Linked DNA regions of Enhydrobacter sp.. The protein of the gene in region 1 binds, or shares a complex with, the protein of each later gene. Links are inferred from orthologs where the notes say so. Each region holds a gene or a part of one and is shown on either strand. Other genes may lie near its edges.

Region 1 (8,358 bases):
CGAGCTTGCCGGCCTGCCGGTCGGAGAGACCCGCCTGCTGCCCTTTGCGCTCGACGACAAGATCACGATCGAGCAGGACGCGGCGCGAACCGAGCAGATCGCAAACGGTACCATCGCCGACGGTGTCCTGCGCTATGGCCGGCGGCAGCGCCAGACGGTCACCTACCGCATTCGCGGACCGTCGCGCGCCACCCGCGACCTGATCGTGACCCAGACGCGCCTGCCGGGCTGGACGCTGGTCAAGCCCGATCCCAAGGGCGTCGAGATCAGTGAGGGCAAGTACCGCCTGCTGTTCAAGCTGGCAGGCGGTGAGCAGACGCAGGTGTTCGACGTGGTCCAGGAGCAGACCCAGCAGCAGGTGCTGCGCCTGATCGACGGACCGGTCGACCAGATCAAGGTCCTCGCCTCGGCACAGGAATTCGACGGCAAGACGCGCGAGGCGCTGGCCAAGGTCGTGCAGCTTCAGCAGGCCGTCGCCGACGCCCGGCGCCAGCTCAAGGAGGTCGAGAGCCAGCACCAGAAGATCGTGCAGGAGCAGGCCCGCGTGCGCGAGAACCTCGCGAGCGTGCCGGCCAACAGCGACCTGCAGCGCCGCTACCTCGGCATGCTCGACCAGCAGGAGGACGATCTTCAGGGCATCGCCAAGAAGCACGAGGACGCGCAAAAGGCGTTCGATGCCGCCCACGACGCTCTTCGCAGCTACGTCTCCAAGCTCGGACAGGGCTAACCGGCACGTAGCGTGCGCACGGCGTCGTCGCGGCGGAAGAGATAGAGCAGGGCGCGCAGCGCCTCGCCGCGCGGCGACCGAAGATCGGGATCGCGCTCGATCGTCAGTCGGGCATCGTCGCGGGCGGCCTCGAGCAGGTCGGCGTGAGCGGAAAGGTCGGCAAGCCGCATATCCGGCAGGCCGCTCTGTCGCGTGCCCAACAGCTCGCCCGCGCCGCGCAGCCGCAAATCCTCCTCGGCGATGCGGAACCCGTCCTCCGTTTCGCGCATGATGCCAAGGCGGGCTCTTGCGGTCTCGCCGAGTGGCTGCGCATAGAGCAGAAGGCAGGTCGACCTGGCGGCGCCGCGGCCGACTCTTCCACGCAACTGATGGAGCTGAGCAAGGCCGAAGCGCTCGGCATGTTCGATCACCATCACTGTCGCCGCCGGCACGTCGACGCCGACCTCGATCACCGTGGTCGCCACCAAGATGGAAAGCCGGCCGTCGGCGAAGGCCGCCATCGCAGCTTCGCGCTCGGCCCCCTTCATCCGCCCATGGACCAGCCCGACCTTGCCGGGAAAGCGCTCACCGAGCAGGCGGTGGCGTTCCTGGGCGTTGGCAAGGTCGACTTCCTCCGACTCCTCGACCAGGGGGCAGACCCAGTATATGCGCGCTCCCGTAGCGATCGTGCGGCCGACGGCATCGACCACCTCGCCGATGCGCTCCAACGGAATGGTGCGGGTATCGATGGGCTGACGACCGGCCGGCTTCTCGGTGAGCTTGGAGACGTCGAGATCGCCATAGGCGGCCAGCATCAGCGTGCGCGGGATCGGTGTTGCCGTCATCACCAGCAGATCGACAGCATGGCTCTTGGACGAGAGCGCCATGCGCTGATGGACGCCAAAGCGATGCTGCTCGTCCACGACGGCAAGGGCCAGGTCCGCGAACTCGACATCCTCCTGCACCAGCGCGTGCGTGCCAACGACGAGCCGGATCGAACCCGACGCCAACCCCTCGAGCGTCGCCTTCTTCTGGCGCTGGCCGTCCCTGCCGGTGAGCAGCGCGAGCGTCACGCCGGCCGCTTCCGCGAGCGGTGCGATGGTGACGTAGTGCTGGCGGGCGAGCAGCTCGGTCGGGGCCATCAATGCGGCCTGCGCGCCTGCTTCCGCCGCAATCAGCATGGCGAGGAAGGCAACCAGGGTCTTGCCGCTGCCGACATCGCCCTGCAGCAGCCGGACCATGCGCTCGGGCCGGGCGAGATCGACGGCGATCTCGTCGATCGCCGCCCTCTGGCTCGCGGTGAGCTCGAAGGGCAGGGAGGCCAGCGCCCGATCGCGCAGATGGCCATCGCCCTTCGTCGAACGCCCTGCCACGGTGCGGTTGTGATGGCGTATGAGAGCGATCGCGAGCTGGCTCGCCAGCAGTTCGTCGAAAGCCAGTCGCGCCCGGGCCGGATGCTGGGGCAGCAGATCGGCTTCCGCGGCCGGCGAGTGCACCTGTTCGAGAGCCGACTTCCAGCCCGGCCAATGCTGACGGGCGAGGTAAGCCGGATCCGTCCATTCGGGCAGGCCCGGCGCACGCTCCACGGCTCCGGCGATCGCCTTCTGCAAAGGCTTCTGGGTAAGGCCGGCCGTCAGGCCGTACACCGGCTCGACGCGCAAGATGGAGTCGCGCTGATCCAGAGGAACGACATGGTCGGGGTGCGTCATCTGCAGCTCGCCCTGGTAGATCTCCACCTTGCCGCTCACCACGCGCACCTCGCCCGGCGGCAACAGCCGCTTCAGGTAATCCTCGCGGCCATTGAAGAAGGCGAGGCAAAGATCACCGCTGTCATCCGAGCACCAGACCCGGTAGGGCTGGCGCGAATTGCGGGGCACGAGATGCTGGCCGACCTTGACCGTGATCGTGGCGACCTCGCCGGCCCTGGCCTCGGCGATCCGGGGGGCCTTGCGCCGGTCGACGACGGCGAAGGGCAGGTGCCACAGCAGGTCCACCACCAGCGGCCCGGCGAGTCTTTCCACGAGCTTGCCCAGGCGCGGCCCGATGCCAGGCAGGGACGTCACTTGGGCGAAGAGGGGGGTGAGGCTCTGCGGACGCATGAGAGGTCTGGTTTCGGGCCGCGTGACTTCGCCATCCCCGCCGCCTATATGCTACGCCCTTTTTCGGCCGAACCCTGGGGAAAAGATGGGCGAAGCTCTCGAACTGGAGACGCGGCGCAAGCGTTTGCTCTATCGCAGTGTCTATCGCGGCAACAAGGAGAACGACATTCTCCTTGGCCAGTTCGCACGCGCCCACATCGCCGAATTCGGCGCCGTCGAGCTCGACCAGTACGAGCGGCTGCTCGAGGTCGGCGACAACGAGATCTTCGACTGGGTCGCCGGCAGGGTGCCCGTGCCGCCGGAGGCCGACACGCCGGTGCTGCGCCGGTTCCTGGCGTTCCGTGTGAGGTTCTGAGTGTCGTCGCTTGCCGAACGTTTGGCCGTGCTGCATCGCAAGGCCGGCCGCTGGACCATCGCCGGCCTGCCCGAGGGCGCCGACGCGCTGGTGCTGAGCGAGATCGTGCGCACCACCGGCGGCCAGGACATTCTGCACGTGGCGCGCGACGGCCAGCGGCTCGAACGCCTGCAGGACGGGCTGCGCTTCTTCGCACCCGGGCGCGAGGTGCTGGTTTTCCCGGCCTGGGACTGCCTGCCCTATGACAGACTGTCGCCTCATCCGGATATCGTCGCCGAGCGGCTGGAGACACTGGCGCGGCTTGCGGCGCCGCGCAAACCGGGAGCGCCGGCCCGGGTGATCCTGGCCTCTGCCGGCGCGGTCCTGCAGCGGGTGCCGCCGCATAACCTCTATGCCGAGGCGGCGACGGTGCTGCGCAAGGGACAGACCGTCGAGGTGGCCTCGCTCACGAAGTTCCTGGGCGAAAACGGCTACGGCCGGGCCGATACGGTCATGGAGCCTGGCGAGTTCGCAGTCCGCGGCGGGCTGGTCGATCTTTTCCCGCCTGGCACGCCCGAGCCGCTGCGCCTCGACCTGTTCGGCGACACGCTCGAAGCGATCCGTTCCTTCGATCCGATGAGCCAGCGCTCGACGGGCGAGCGCGATCTGGTCGTGCTTCTGCCCGTGAGCGAAGTGCTGCTCACGCGCGACAGCATCGCGCGGTTCCGCAGCGGCTATCGCGAGCTGTTCGGCAATGTCGCCGGCGAGGATGTGCTCTACGAGGCCGTGTCCGCCGGCCAGCGCCATGTCGGCATGGAGCACTGGCTGCCTCTGTTTCACGAACGGATGGAGACGATCCTCGATTACTGCCCCGGAGCGATCATCACGAACGATCATCAGCTCAGGGAGGCGCTCGAGGCGCGGCACGAGCTGATCGTCGACTACTACGAGGCGCGCCAGAAGACCGGCGCCAAGGGCGGCATGAGCGGCGGCGCGGACTACAAGCCGATGCCGCCGGAGCGACTCTATCTCAAGCCATCGCAGTGGGAAGCCCTGCTGGAGAACCACAGCGTCGTCCAGTTCACGAGCTTCGATGCGCCGCCCGAGGCCGCCGATGCCATCGATCTGGGCGGGCGGCGCCACGACGGCTTCGCCAAGGCCCGCACCACCCAAGGCGTCAACCTGTTCGACGAGGTTGCCGAGCACATCAAGGCGGCCAACGAGTCGGGGCGGCGTGTTCTGATCGCCAGCTACACTGAAGGGTCGGCGGCGCGCCTGCAGCATCTCCTGCAGGAACATGGCGCGACGACGCCCGTTCCGGTGAACGACTATGCGACAGTGCTGGGCCTGCCGCCTGGTGCAGTCGGCGTCGCGGTCTGGCCTCTGGAGCACGGTTTCATCCTCGACGGGCTGGAAGTCGTCGGCGAGGAGGACATCCTGGGCGACCGGCTCTCCCGGCCGGCCAGGAAGCGCCGCCCCTCGGAGCGGTTCATCGCCGAGGCCTCCGCGCTCAGCGACGGTGATCTCGTCGTGCATCGCGAGCACGGCGTCGGGCGCTACGAAGGGCTGGTCACGCTCGAGATCCAGAATGCGCGCCACGACTGCCTGCGGCTCACCTACGAGGGTGGCGACAAGCTCTTCGTGCCGGTCGAGAACATCGACGTGCTGAGCCGCTACGGAAATGCGGAGGAGGGCGCCCAGCTCGATCGGCTGGGCGGCGTCGCCTGGCAGTCACGCAAGGCCAGGCTCAAGCAGCGCATCGCCGACATGGCCGACCGGCTGATCCGGATCGCCGCCGAGCGCGCCGTCCAGCGCGGCGAGACGATGAGCCCGCCGGAAGGACTCTACGACGAGTTCTGCGCCCGCTTCCCCTACGCCGAGACCGACGACCAGCTGCAGGCGATCGCCGACGTGATCGACGATCTCGGGTCCGGCAAGCCGATGGATCGCCTGGTTTGCGGTGACGTCGGCTTCGGCAAGACCGAAGTGGCGTTGCGCGCCGCTTTCGTGGCGGCGATGTCGGGCAAGCAGGTGGCCGTCATCGGGCCGACGACGCTCTTGGCGCGACAGCATCACCGGACCTTCGTCGAGCGCTTCGAGGGCATGCCGCTCAGGATCGGGCGGCTGTCGCGTCTGGTGAGCGCCAAGGAAGCGAAGGAGACCAAGGCGGGGCTGAAGGAGGGCACGGTCGATATCGTGGTCGGCACGCATGCGCTCCTCGCCAAAAGCATCGAGTTCAAGGATCTCGGCCTGCTCATCGTGGACGAGGAGCAGCATTTCGGCGTCGCCCACAAGGAGCGGCTGAAGGAGCTGCGGGCCGATGTCCATGTGCTGACCCTCACCGCCACGCCCATCCCGCGCACCCTGCAACTGGCTTTGACCGGCGTGCGCGACATGAGCCTGATCGCCACGCCACCGGTGGATCGCCTGGCCGTGCGCACTTTCGTGACGCCGTTCGACCCGGTCACGGTCCGCGAGGCGCTGTTACGCGAGCAGTATCGCGGCGGGCAGAGCTTCTATGTCTGCCCGCGCATCGAGGATCTCGCGGGTGTCGCCGAGCAGTTGCGCGAGCTGGTGCCCGAGATCCGCATGGGCATGGCCCACGGTCGCCTGTCAGCCACCGCGATCGAGAACACGATGCAGGATTTCGTCGACGGCAAGTTCGATGTCCTGTTGTCGACCAACATCGTGGAAAGCGGGCTAGACATCCGCAACGCCAACACGATGATCATCCACCGCGCCGACATGTTCGGCCTGGCGCAGCTCTACCAGCTCCGGGGCCGCATCGGTCGCGGCAAGACCCGGGCCTATGCCTATCTCACCGTGCCGCCGGGCCGGGCGTTGAACGAGGCGGCGTCGAAGCGGCTCGAGGTGATGCAGACGCTCGACACGCTGGGCGCCGGCTTCCAGCTCGCGAGCCACGACCTCGACATCCGGGGCGCCGGCAATCTCCTGGGCGAGGAGCAGTCCGGCCATATCCGCGAGGTCGGCATCGAGCTCTACCAGCAGCTCCTCGAGGAGGCCGTGGCGTCCGCGCGCGGTCGCGCGCAGGAGGCGGCACGGGCCGAATGGTCGCCGCAGCTCAATCTCGGCATTCCCGTCCTGATTCCCGAAGAGTACGTCGCCGACCTTTCCGTCCGCATGGGGCTCTACCGGCGGCTCGGCAGCCTGACCAGCCAGGACGACATCGATGCCTTTGCCGCCGAGCTGGTGGACCGCTTCGGCAAGATGCCGCCCGAGGCCGAGTTCCTGCTGAAGACCGTGTCGCTGAAGCTCCTGTGTCGCGCCGCCTCGGTCGAGAAGATCGATGCGGGCGAGAAGGCCGTCGTCTTCAGCTTCCACGACAACAGGTTCCCCAAGCCCGACCGCCTGATCGGCTGGATCCAGAAGAACGCGCCTCTGGTCAAGGCGAGGCCCGACCAGCGCGTGATCGTGCAGCGCGTCTGGCCGGACGAGCGCCAGCGGCTTTCCGGCGTGACCGGGATCGTTTCCGCGATGGCGAAGCTCGCGGCTTGAGAAGCGGGAGCGCCGCCCGCCTGGCGCAGCGCAGCAACCAATCCCTGAGCCGCGTGTCGCCGCAGGCGCGGGCCAGGGCGAGCGCTCCGACGGCCAGGATGGCCACGGTGGTCGCATCGGCATCGAGCCGGCGTCCTCGCCGGCCGCGGGCCAGCTCTCCGATCAGGGCGTAGAGGATGTTGGCATAGGCCAGACGCGCCGCCATCGGCGCGCGAGCGACGTCGCCCGGGAGCGACGCCAGCGTGCATGCCTGGGCATTGGCCGCAAGCGCCGCCTTGTCGAGGTAGAGGGCGAGGGCCGTCTCCGCATCCGAGGCGCGCACCGCGGCCAGCAGGCCGTGCCCGGCGAGGATCACTTCGGCAAAAAGATCGCCCTTCGACCTGAAGTGGGCATAGAAGGCGCCGCGCGTGAGGCCGGCCGCCAGCATGATGTCGTCGATGTTGGTGCCGGCATAGCCGCGCAACCGGAACAGGCGGGCGGCATGCTCGAAGATCTCGGCCCTGGTGCGGGCCTTGCGTGCGGCGCTGACGGGCACCTTACCTTCAGGATATGCCGATCAACATATCATATTCTCATTAACATAGGACCTGGTGTTCGTCACTCCAGGCAACCGTTCCCGGTGCTCCAAACGTGGCGAACGATCCTTGATCTATCGCAAGGTCCACCGCTTCGTTCAGGACGACATGGCTTCCGAGGCTGGCCTGTCGCCGTATGCACCGTTGTCGAGGGCGGAGACGGTATGTGCGGAAATGCGTATGGACGTGCTTTCGGGTCCATGTAAGCTCCTGGCAGGATTTCATGGTCTCACCTGGGCGATTTACGGGGGAGAACAGCGTGTCTGGCCGGCGTAACATCATCGTGCTGATCGTCACCACCTGGGCGTTCACCATATGCTTCGCGGTGTGGATGATGTTCGGGGTAATCGGCATTCCTCTGCGCCGCGAGCTGCAGCTCGATTCGACGCAGTTCGGGCTACTGACAGCCACGCCGATCCTCACCGGCTCTCTTTTCCGATTGCCGCTCGGCCTCTGGACCGATCGCGTCGGCGGCCGCATCCTCATGACGTTGCTGCTGGTGCTGTGTGCGGTCCCGCTCTGGTTCGCGGCCGACGCGACGGCCTTCTGGCAGTTTCTCCTGCTCGGCCTGGCGCTGGGGCTGGTCGGCGCGTCCTTCTCGGTCGGCACGCCCTATGTGGCGCGCTTCTTTCCGCCGGAGCGGCGCGGCCTCGCCATGGGCGTGTTCGGCGCGGGAACCGTCGGCGCGGCGCTCAACATGTTTGTCGCGCCGTCACTGATGAACGCCTATGGCTGGCAGGCGGTGCCGCGCACCTATGCGACGGCCCTTTTGCTCACTGCAGCGATCTTCTGGCTCCTGTCGGCGCCGGATCCGGGTGCCGGCAAGGCCGGGGGCTCGCTGCGTCAGCAGTTGGCCGTCATGCGCGACCGGCGCGTCTGGAAGTACTGCCAGTACTACTCCATCGTGTTCGGCGGCTTCACCGCCCTGTCGGTCTGGATGCCGCAGTATTTCGTGAGCGAATACGGCTTCTCTGTCACGCAGGCGGCATTGCTGGCGGCCAGCTTTTCGCTGCCGGGGGGGCTGCTGCGAAGCGTCGGCGGCGCGCTGTCGGATCGTTTCGGCGCCCACGAAGTGACCTGGTGGGTGCTGTGGGTTGCCTGGATTGCCCTGTTCCTGCTGTCCTATCC
Region 2 (5,127 bases), 820 kb from region 1 along the record:
CACGAACATCGCCGTGGGCGCAGGCATCCTGGCCGCGAGCCGTCTCGATCAGCCTCTGATCGATCTCGCGGTGGCGCTGGGCGTCGCCGTCTATCTCGTGACCGGCGCCTGGACCATCGGGCGGACCTCGATCGATGTCCTGATGGACCGCGAGCTGCCGGAACAGGATCGCGCACGCATCCTCGATATCGTGCATCGCCATCCGGGCGTGCGCAGTGTGCACGACCTGCGCACCCGCTCTTCCGGCCTGACCCAGTTCATCCAACTCCACGTCGTCTTGCATCCCACCATGTCGCTCGGCCGCGCGCATGTGATCGGCGATTCGATCGAGGCGGCGATCCGCGAGGCCTATCCGCAAGCCGAGGTGATCCTGCACATCGATCCGTGGAACGACGACGAACCTCGTCTGGCGCCGGACTGATGGCAGCGGAGCGCCCCTCGTTCGTCGTGGAGGATCAGTCCGAGGTAATCGGTTTCCTCGAGCGGCGTCTGGCGCCCGCGACGCGCATCGACACGCACGGTGCCGTGGTCTTCCTGACCGATGAGCGTGCCTACAAGCTCAAGCGCGCGGTGAAGTTTCCCTATATGGATTTCTCCACCGCCGATCGACGCTGGGCGATGTGCCAGGCCGAGATCGACATCAACCGGAGACTGGCGCCCGAGGTCTATCTTGGAGTGGCGCCGGTGCGGCGGGCCGGCCCGGATCGACTTGCGCTCGGCGAAGTGGGGGAGTCCGTGGCCGACGCCGTCGATTCGCTGGTCGTGATGCGCCGGTTCGACGACAGCAAGCTGTTCGACCGCCTGGCCGATCAGCGGGCGCTGACGATCGAGATGATGGGAGCGCTGGGCGCGCGAATTGCCCGTTTCCACGACGGCTTGCCGCCAATTCGCGACGGCTTCGGCCGTCCCGACGACTATCGCCAGTCGGTTGCGGCGGATATCCGCCAGATGCGCGAGCAGGGCAAGCGTCTCGACCCGGCGATGAGCGAGGCGCTGGCCGACGCCATGCCAAGGTCGCTCGAGCCCTTTGTCGATCTCGTCGCACGACGAGTCGAGGAAGGCGCGATCCGGCGCTGCCACGGCGACCTGCATCTGCGCAACATCGTGCTGATCGAGGGCAAGCCGGTGCCGTTCGACGCGATCGAGTTCTCCGAGCGCATCGCCAATATAGACGTGCTGTACGACCTCGCCTTCGCGCTGATGGACCTTTGCCATCGCGGTCTGCGCGCGCTTGCCAACCGGCTGCTGAACGAATGGCTGTGGCGCATCGGCGAGCTCGAGGGGGCACCGCATGACGAGGCGTTGGCGCTGCTGCCGATGTTCCTCGCGCGACGGGCTTCGATCCGGGCCTATGTCGATTCCTCGGTGACGGCGGTGAGCGGGGCGGACAATGAGCCGGCCCGCGCCTACCAGCGCGCGGCCCTCGCTTTCCTGCAGCCGGCGCCGCCGCGGCTGCTGGCGATCGGCGGCCTGTCCGGCAGCGGCAAGACGACGAAAGCCCTGCAGCTTGCGCCTGAGATCGGCCGCGCGCCGGGCGCCGTTGCCGTGCGCAGCGACGTCGAGCGCAAGCGGCTCGCCGGCATCGCGCTCGAGGAGCGCATGCCGGCCGGCAGCTATACGCCCGAGGCCTCGGCCGCGGTCTACGGCGCAATGATGGCGCGCGCCGAGCGCCTCCTGCGCGCCGGCCATAGTGTCGTGCTCGACGCGGTGTTCGCCCGGCCGGAGGAGCGACAGGCGGCGGAGGCGGTGGCGGCGACGGCGGGCGTGCCGTTCGAGGGGATGTGGCTGGATGTGCCCAAGGACATCGCGCAGGCACGCGTTGCCGCGCGCAAGGCAGACGCCTCGGACGCGACGCCCGCGGTGGTGGAGCGCCAATTCGGCTACGAGCTGGGCGAGATCAGGTGGAAGCGGCGTTAAGGAAGGTTCATGCCCGTTTCTTCGCCGCAGCGCTGCGCGGAAGGAGGCGGGCGAGGTAACGGCCGGTGTAGCTCTCGGCAACCTTGACGATTTCCTCCGGCGGGCCCTCGGCGATGATACGCCCGCCGCCCGCGCCGCCGTCGGGTCCCATGTCGAGGATCCAGTCTGCGGTTTTGATGACCTCGAGATTGTGCTCGATCACGAGAACGGTGTTGCCGCCCTCGACCAGCCGGTGCAGCACCTCGAGGAGCTTGCGCACGTCCTCGAAATGGAGGCCCGTGGTCGGCTCGTCGAGGATGTAGAGCGTGCGTCCCGTGGCACGGCGCGACAGCTCCTTGGCGAGCTTGACGCGCTGGGCCTCGCCGCCGGAAAGCGTCGTCGCTTGCTGGCCGATATGGATGTAGCCGAGCCCGACCTGCTGCAGGGTCAGGAGCTTGTCGCGGATCACCGGGACGGCCTTGAAGAATTCGACGCCTTCGTCGACCGTCATTTCCAGCACATCGGCGATCGACTTGCCGCGGAAGGCGATCTCCAGCGTCTCGCGGTTGTAGCGCTTGCCCTTGCAGACGTCGCACTGGACGTAGACGTCGGGCAGGAAGTGCATCTCGATCTTGATGACACCGTCGCCCTGGCAGGCCTCGCAACGGCCGCCCTTGACGTTGAAGGAGAATCGGCCGGGCTTGTAGCCGCGCTCGGTCGATTCGGGCAGTTGCGCGAACCAGTCGCGGATCGGCGAGAAGGCGCCTGTGTAGGTCGCGGGATTGGAGCGGGGTGTGCGCCCGATCGGCGACTGGTCGATGTCGACGATCTTGTCGAGATGGCCGATGCCGTCCAGGCCGTCATGCTGGCCGGGATGCTCGCGCGCACCGTTTAGACGCTTGGCGAGCGCCTTGTAGAGCGTCTCGACGATCAGCGTGCTCTTGCCCGAGCCGGAAACGCCGGTGACGCAGGTGAAGGTGCCGAGCGGGATGGAGGCCGTGACGTTCTGCAGGTTGTTGGCGCGCGCGCCTTTCACGGTGAGCCAGCGGCCTTTCCCCTTGCTTGCCCGGGCCGTCGGCTCGCGCCGCGCCTGCGGGATGGGGATCTGGCGGAAGCCCGACAGATACTGCCCGGTCAGGCTGGCGCTGTTCTGCATCACTTCCTCGGGTGTACCTTCGGCAATCACCTTGCCGCCATGCGCGCCGGCACCGGGTCCCATGTCCACGAGGTGATCGGCGGCGCGGATCGCATCCTCGTCGTGCTCCACGACCAGCACCGTGTTGCCGAGATCGCGCAGACGCGTCAGCGTCTTCAGGAGCCGGTCGTTGTCGCGCTGATGCAGGCCGATCGACGGCTCGTCGAGCACGTAGAGCACACCGGTGAGGCCGGAGCCGATCTGCGAGGCAAGGCGGATGCGCTGGCTCTCGCCGCCGGACAAGGTGCCCGAGGTGCGGTTCAACGTGAGATAGGAAAGGCCGACATTGTCGAGGAAGCCCAGCCGCTCGTTGATCTCCTTCAGGATGCGGGCGGCAATTTCGCGTTGCTTGGCCGTGAGCTTGGGGTCGAGCTCCTGGAACCACTTCACCGCCTCGCCGATCGAAAATTCGGTGACCTGGCTCACGTTCAGCCCGCCGATCTTCACGGCCAGCGCCTCGGGCTTGAGACGCGCCCCGCCGCATGCCTCGCACTTCGCCTCGTGCTGGAAGCGCTCGAGGTCCTCGCGCACCCAGGAGGAATCGGTCTCCTTCCAGCGCCGATCGAGGTTGGGGATCACGCCCTCGAACGGCTTGGTCGTCTGGTACTGGCGGATGCCGTCGTCGTAGCGCATGGCGATCGCCTCGCCGGCGCTGCCGTGCAGGATGACGTCGCGTACCTTCTTGGGCAGATCGCGCCAGGGCGTCGACATCTTGACCTTGTAGTGCTTGGCGATGCTCTCGAGCGTCTGCTGGTAGTACTGCCCCGACGAATCGGCCCACGGCGCGACCGCGCCCTCGGCCAGCGACAGGCGATCGTCCGGCACCACCATCTCCGGATCGAAGAACATCTTCACGCCGAGACCGTCGCAGGCCGGGCACGCGCCTTGCGGCGCGTTGAAGGAGAAGAGCCGGGGCTCGATCTCCTCGATCGTGAAGCCCGAGACGGGGCAGGCAAAGCGCGAGGAGAAGATCGTCCGCTCGCCGGTGTCGGCGTTCTCGGCCACCGCAAGCCCTTCGGCGAGGTCGAGCGCCGTCTCGATCGAGTCGGCCAGCCGATTGCCGAGATCGGGCTTCACCACCAGCCGGTCCACGACCACGTCGATATCGTGCTTGTATTTCTTGTCGAGCGCCGGCGCCGCGGCGATCTCGTGGAGGCTGCCGTCGATCTTGACGCGCTGGAATCCCTTCTTCTGCAATTCCTGCAGGTCCTTGCGGTACTCGCCCTTGCGACCGCGCACGATGGGCGCCATCAGGTAAAGCCGCGTGCCTTCGGGCATCGCCTTCACCCGATCGACCATCTGGGACACGGTCTGGCTCTCGATCGGCAGGCCTGTAGCAGGCGAATAGGGCACGCCCACGCGGGCGAACAGCAGGCGCAGGTAGTCGTAGATCTCAGTGACGGTGCCAACGGTCGAACGGGGATTGCGCGACGTCGTCTTCTGCTCGATCGAGATGGCCGGCGAGAGGCCCTCGATCGAATCGACGTCGGGCTTCTGCATCAGCTCCAGGAACTGGCGGGCATAGGCCGACAGGCTTTCGACATAGCGCCGCTGGCCTTCGGCGTAGATCGTATCGAAGGCGAGGGAAGACTTGCCCGAACCGGAGAGGCCGGTGATCACGACCAGCCTGTCGCGCGGCAGGTCGAGGTCGACGTTCTTCAGATTGTGTTCGCGAGCGCCCCGGATCGAAATGTACCGGTGCGGCTCGGCGGCGGGTAAGCGTGACTTGGCCATCTCTGGAGCAAGAATAGGCGATGCGCGGGATCAGCGCATATGGCTATCCACAGCCGAATCCGCCACCCCGATCCGTGTCAGGAAATGTCAGGCGGCTGCCGCCTCCGCTTCGGCCGCCACTCGCGCGGTCGGCCGGTCGTTCATCAGGAGCTGCAGGGTGCCGGCAACCAGGCCGATCAGCACGCCGATCTTCCAGGCGAGGTCGTAGGAGCCCATGAGATCAAAGAGATAGCCGCCGCCCCAGGCGCCGAGGAAGGAGCCGGCCTGGTGGCTCAGGAAGGCGATGCCGGTCAGCGTCGAGA

What was found.
Region 2: the proteins of mfd (region 1) and uvrA are in contact, whole or in part, in a crystal structure (PDB 4DFC), measured with the Escherichia coli proteins. The link is inferred for Enhydrobacter sp. from one-to-one orthologs.

What each region holds. Positions count from the first base shown.
Region 1 is NZ_CP126889.1:4,787,116-4,795,473, forward strand. What follows is about bases 2,782-6,855. They hold mfd (transcription-repair coupling factor), read left to right. Parts: upstream 2,782-3,160; coding sequence 3,161-6,655; downstream 6,656-6,855. Other genes in these bases: recG (ATP-dependent DNA helicase RecG), read right to left, coding at 2,782-2,805; OJF58_RS23880 (succinate dehydrogenase assembly factor 2), read left to right, coding at 2,891-3,160; OJF58_RS23890 (TetR family transcriptional regulator), read right to left, coding at 6,543-6,855. Outside these bases: OJF58_RS23870 (DUF4139 domain-containing protein), read left to right, coding at 1-727; more of recG, read right to left, coding at 724-2,781; more of OJF58_RS23890, read right to left, coding at 6,856-7,190; OJF58_RS23895 (MFS transporter), read left to right, coding at 7,490-8,358. UniProt on the Escherichia coli protein: Couples transcription and DNA repair by recognizing RNA polymerase (RNAP) stalled at DNA lesions. Mediates ATP-dependent release of RNAP and its truncated transcript from the DNA, and recruitment of nucleotide excision repair machinery to the damaged site.
Region 2 is NZ_CP126889.1:3,966,011-3,971,137, forward strand. The notes cover bases 1,725-5,127. They hold uvrA (excinuclease ABC subunit UvrA), read right to left. Parts: upstream 4,826-5,127; coding sequence 1,925-4,825; downstream 1,725-1,924. Other genes in these bases: OJF58_RS19820 (bifunctional aminoglycoside phosphotransferase/ATP-binding protein), read left to right, coding at 1,725-1,917; OJF58_RS19830 (MFS transporter), read right to left, coding at 4,913-5,127. Also shown: OJF58_RS19815 (cation diffusion facilitator family transporter), read left to right, coding at 1-421; more of OJF58_RS19820, read left to right, coding at 421-1,724. UniProt on the Escherichia coli protein: The UvrABC repair system catalyzes the recognition and processing of DNA lesions. UvrA is an ATPase and a DNA-binding protein. A damage recognition complex composed of 2 UvrA and 2 UvrB subunits scans DNA for abnormalities.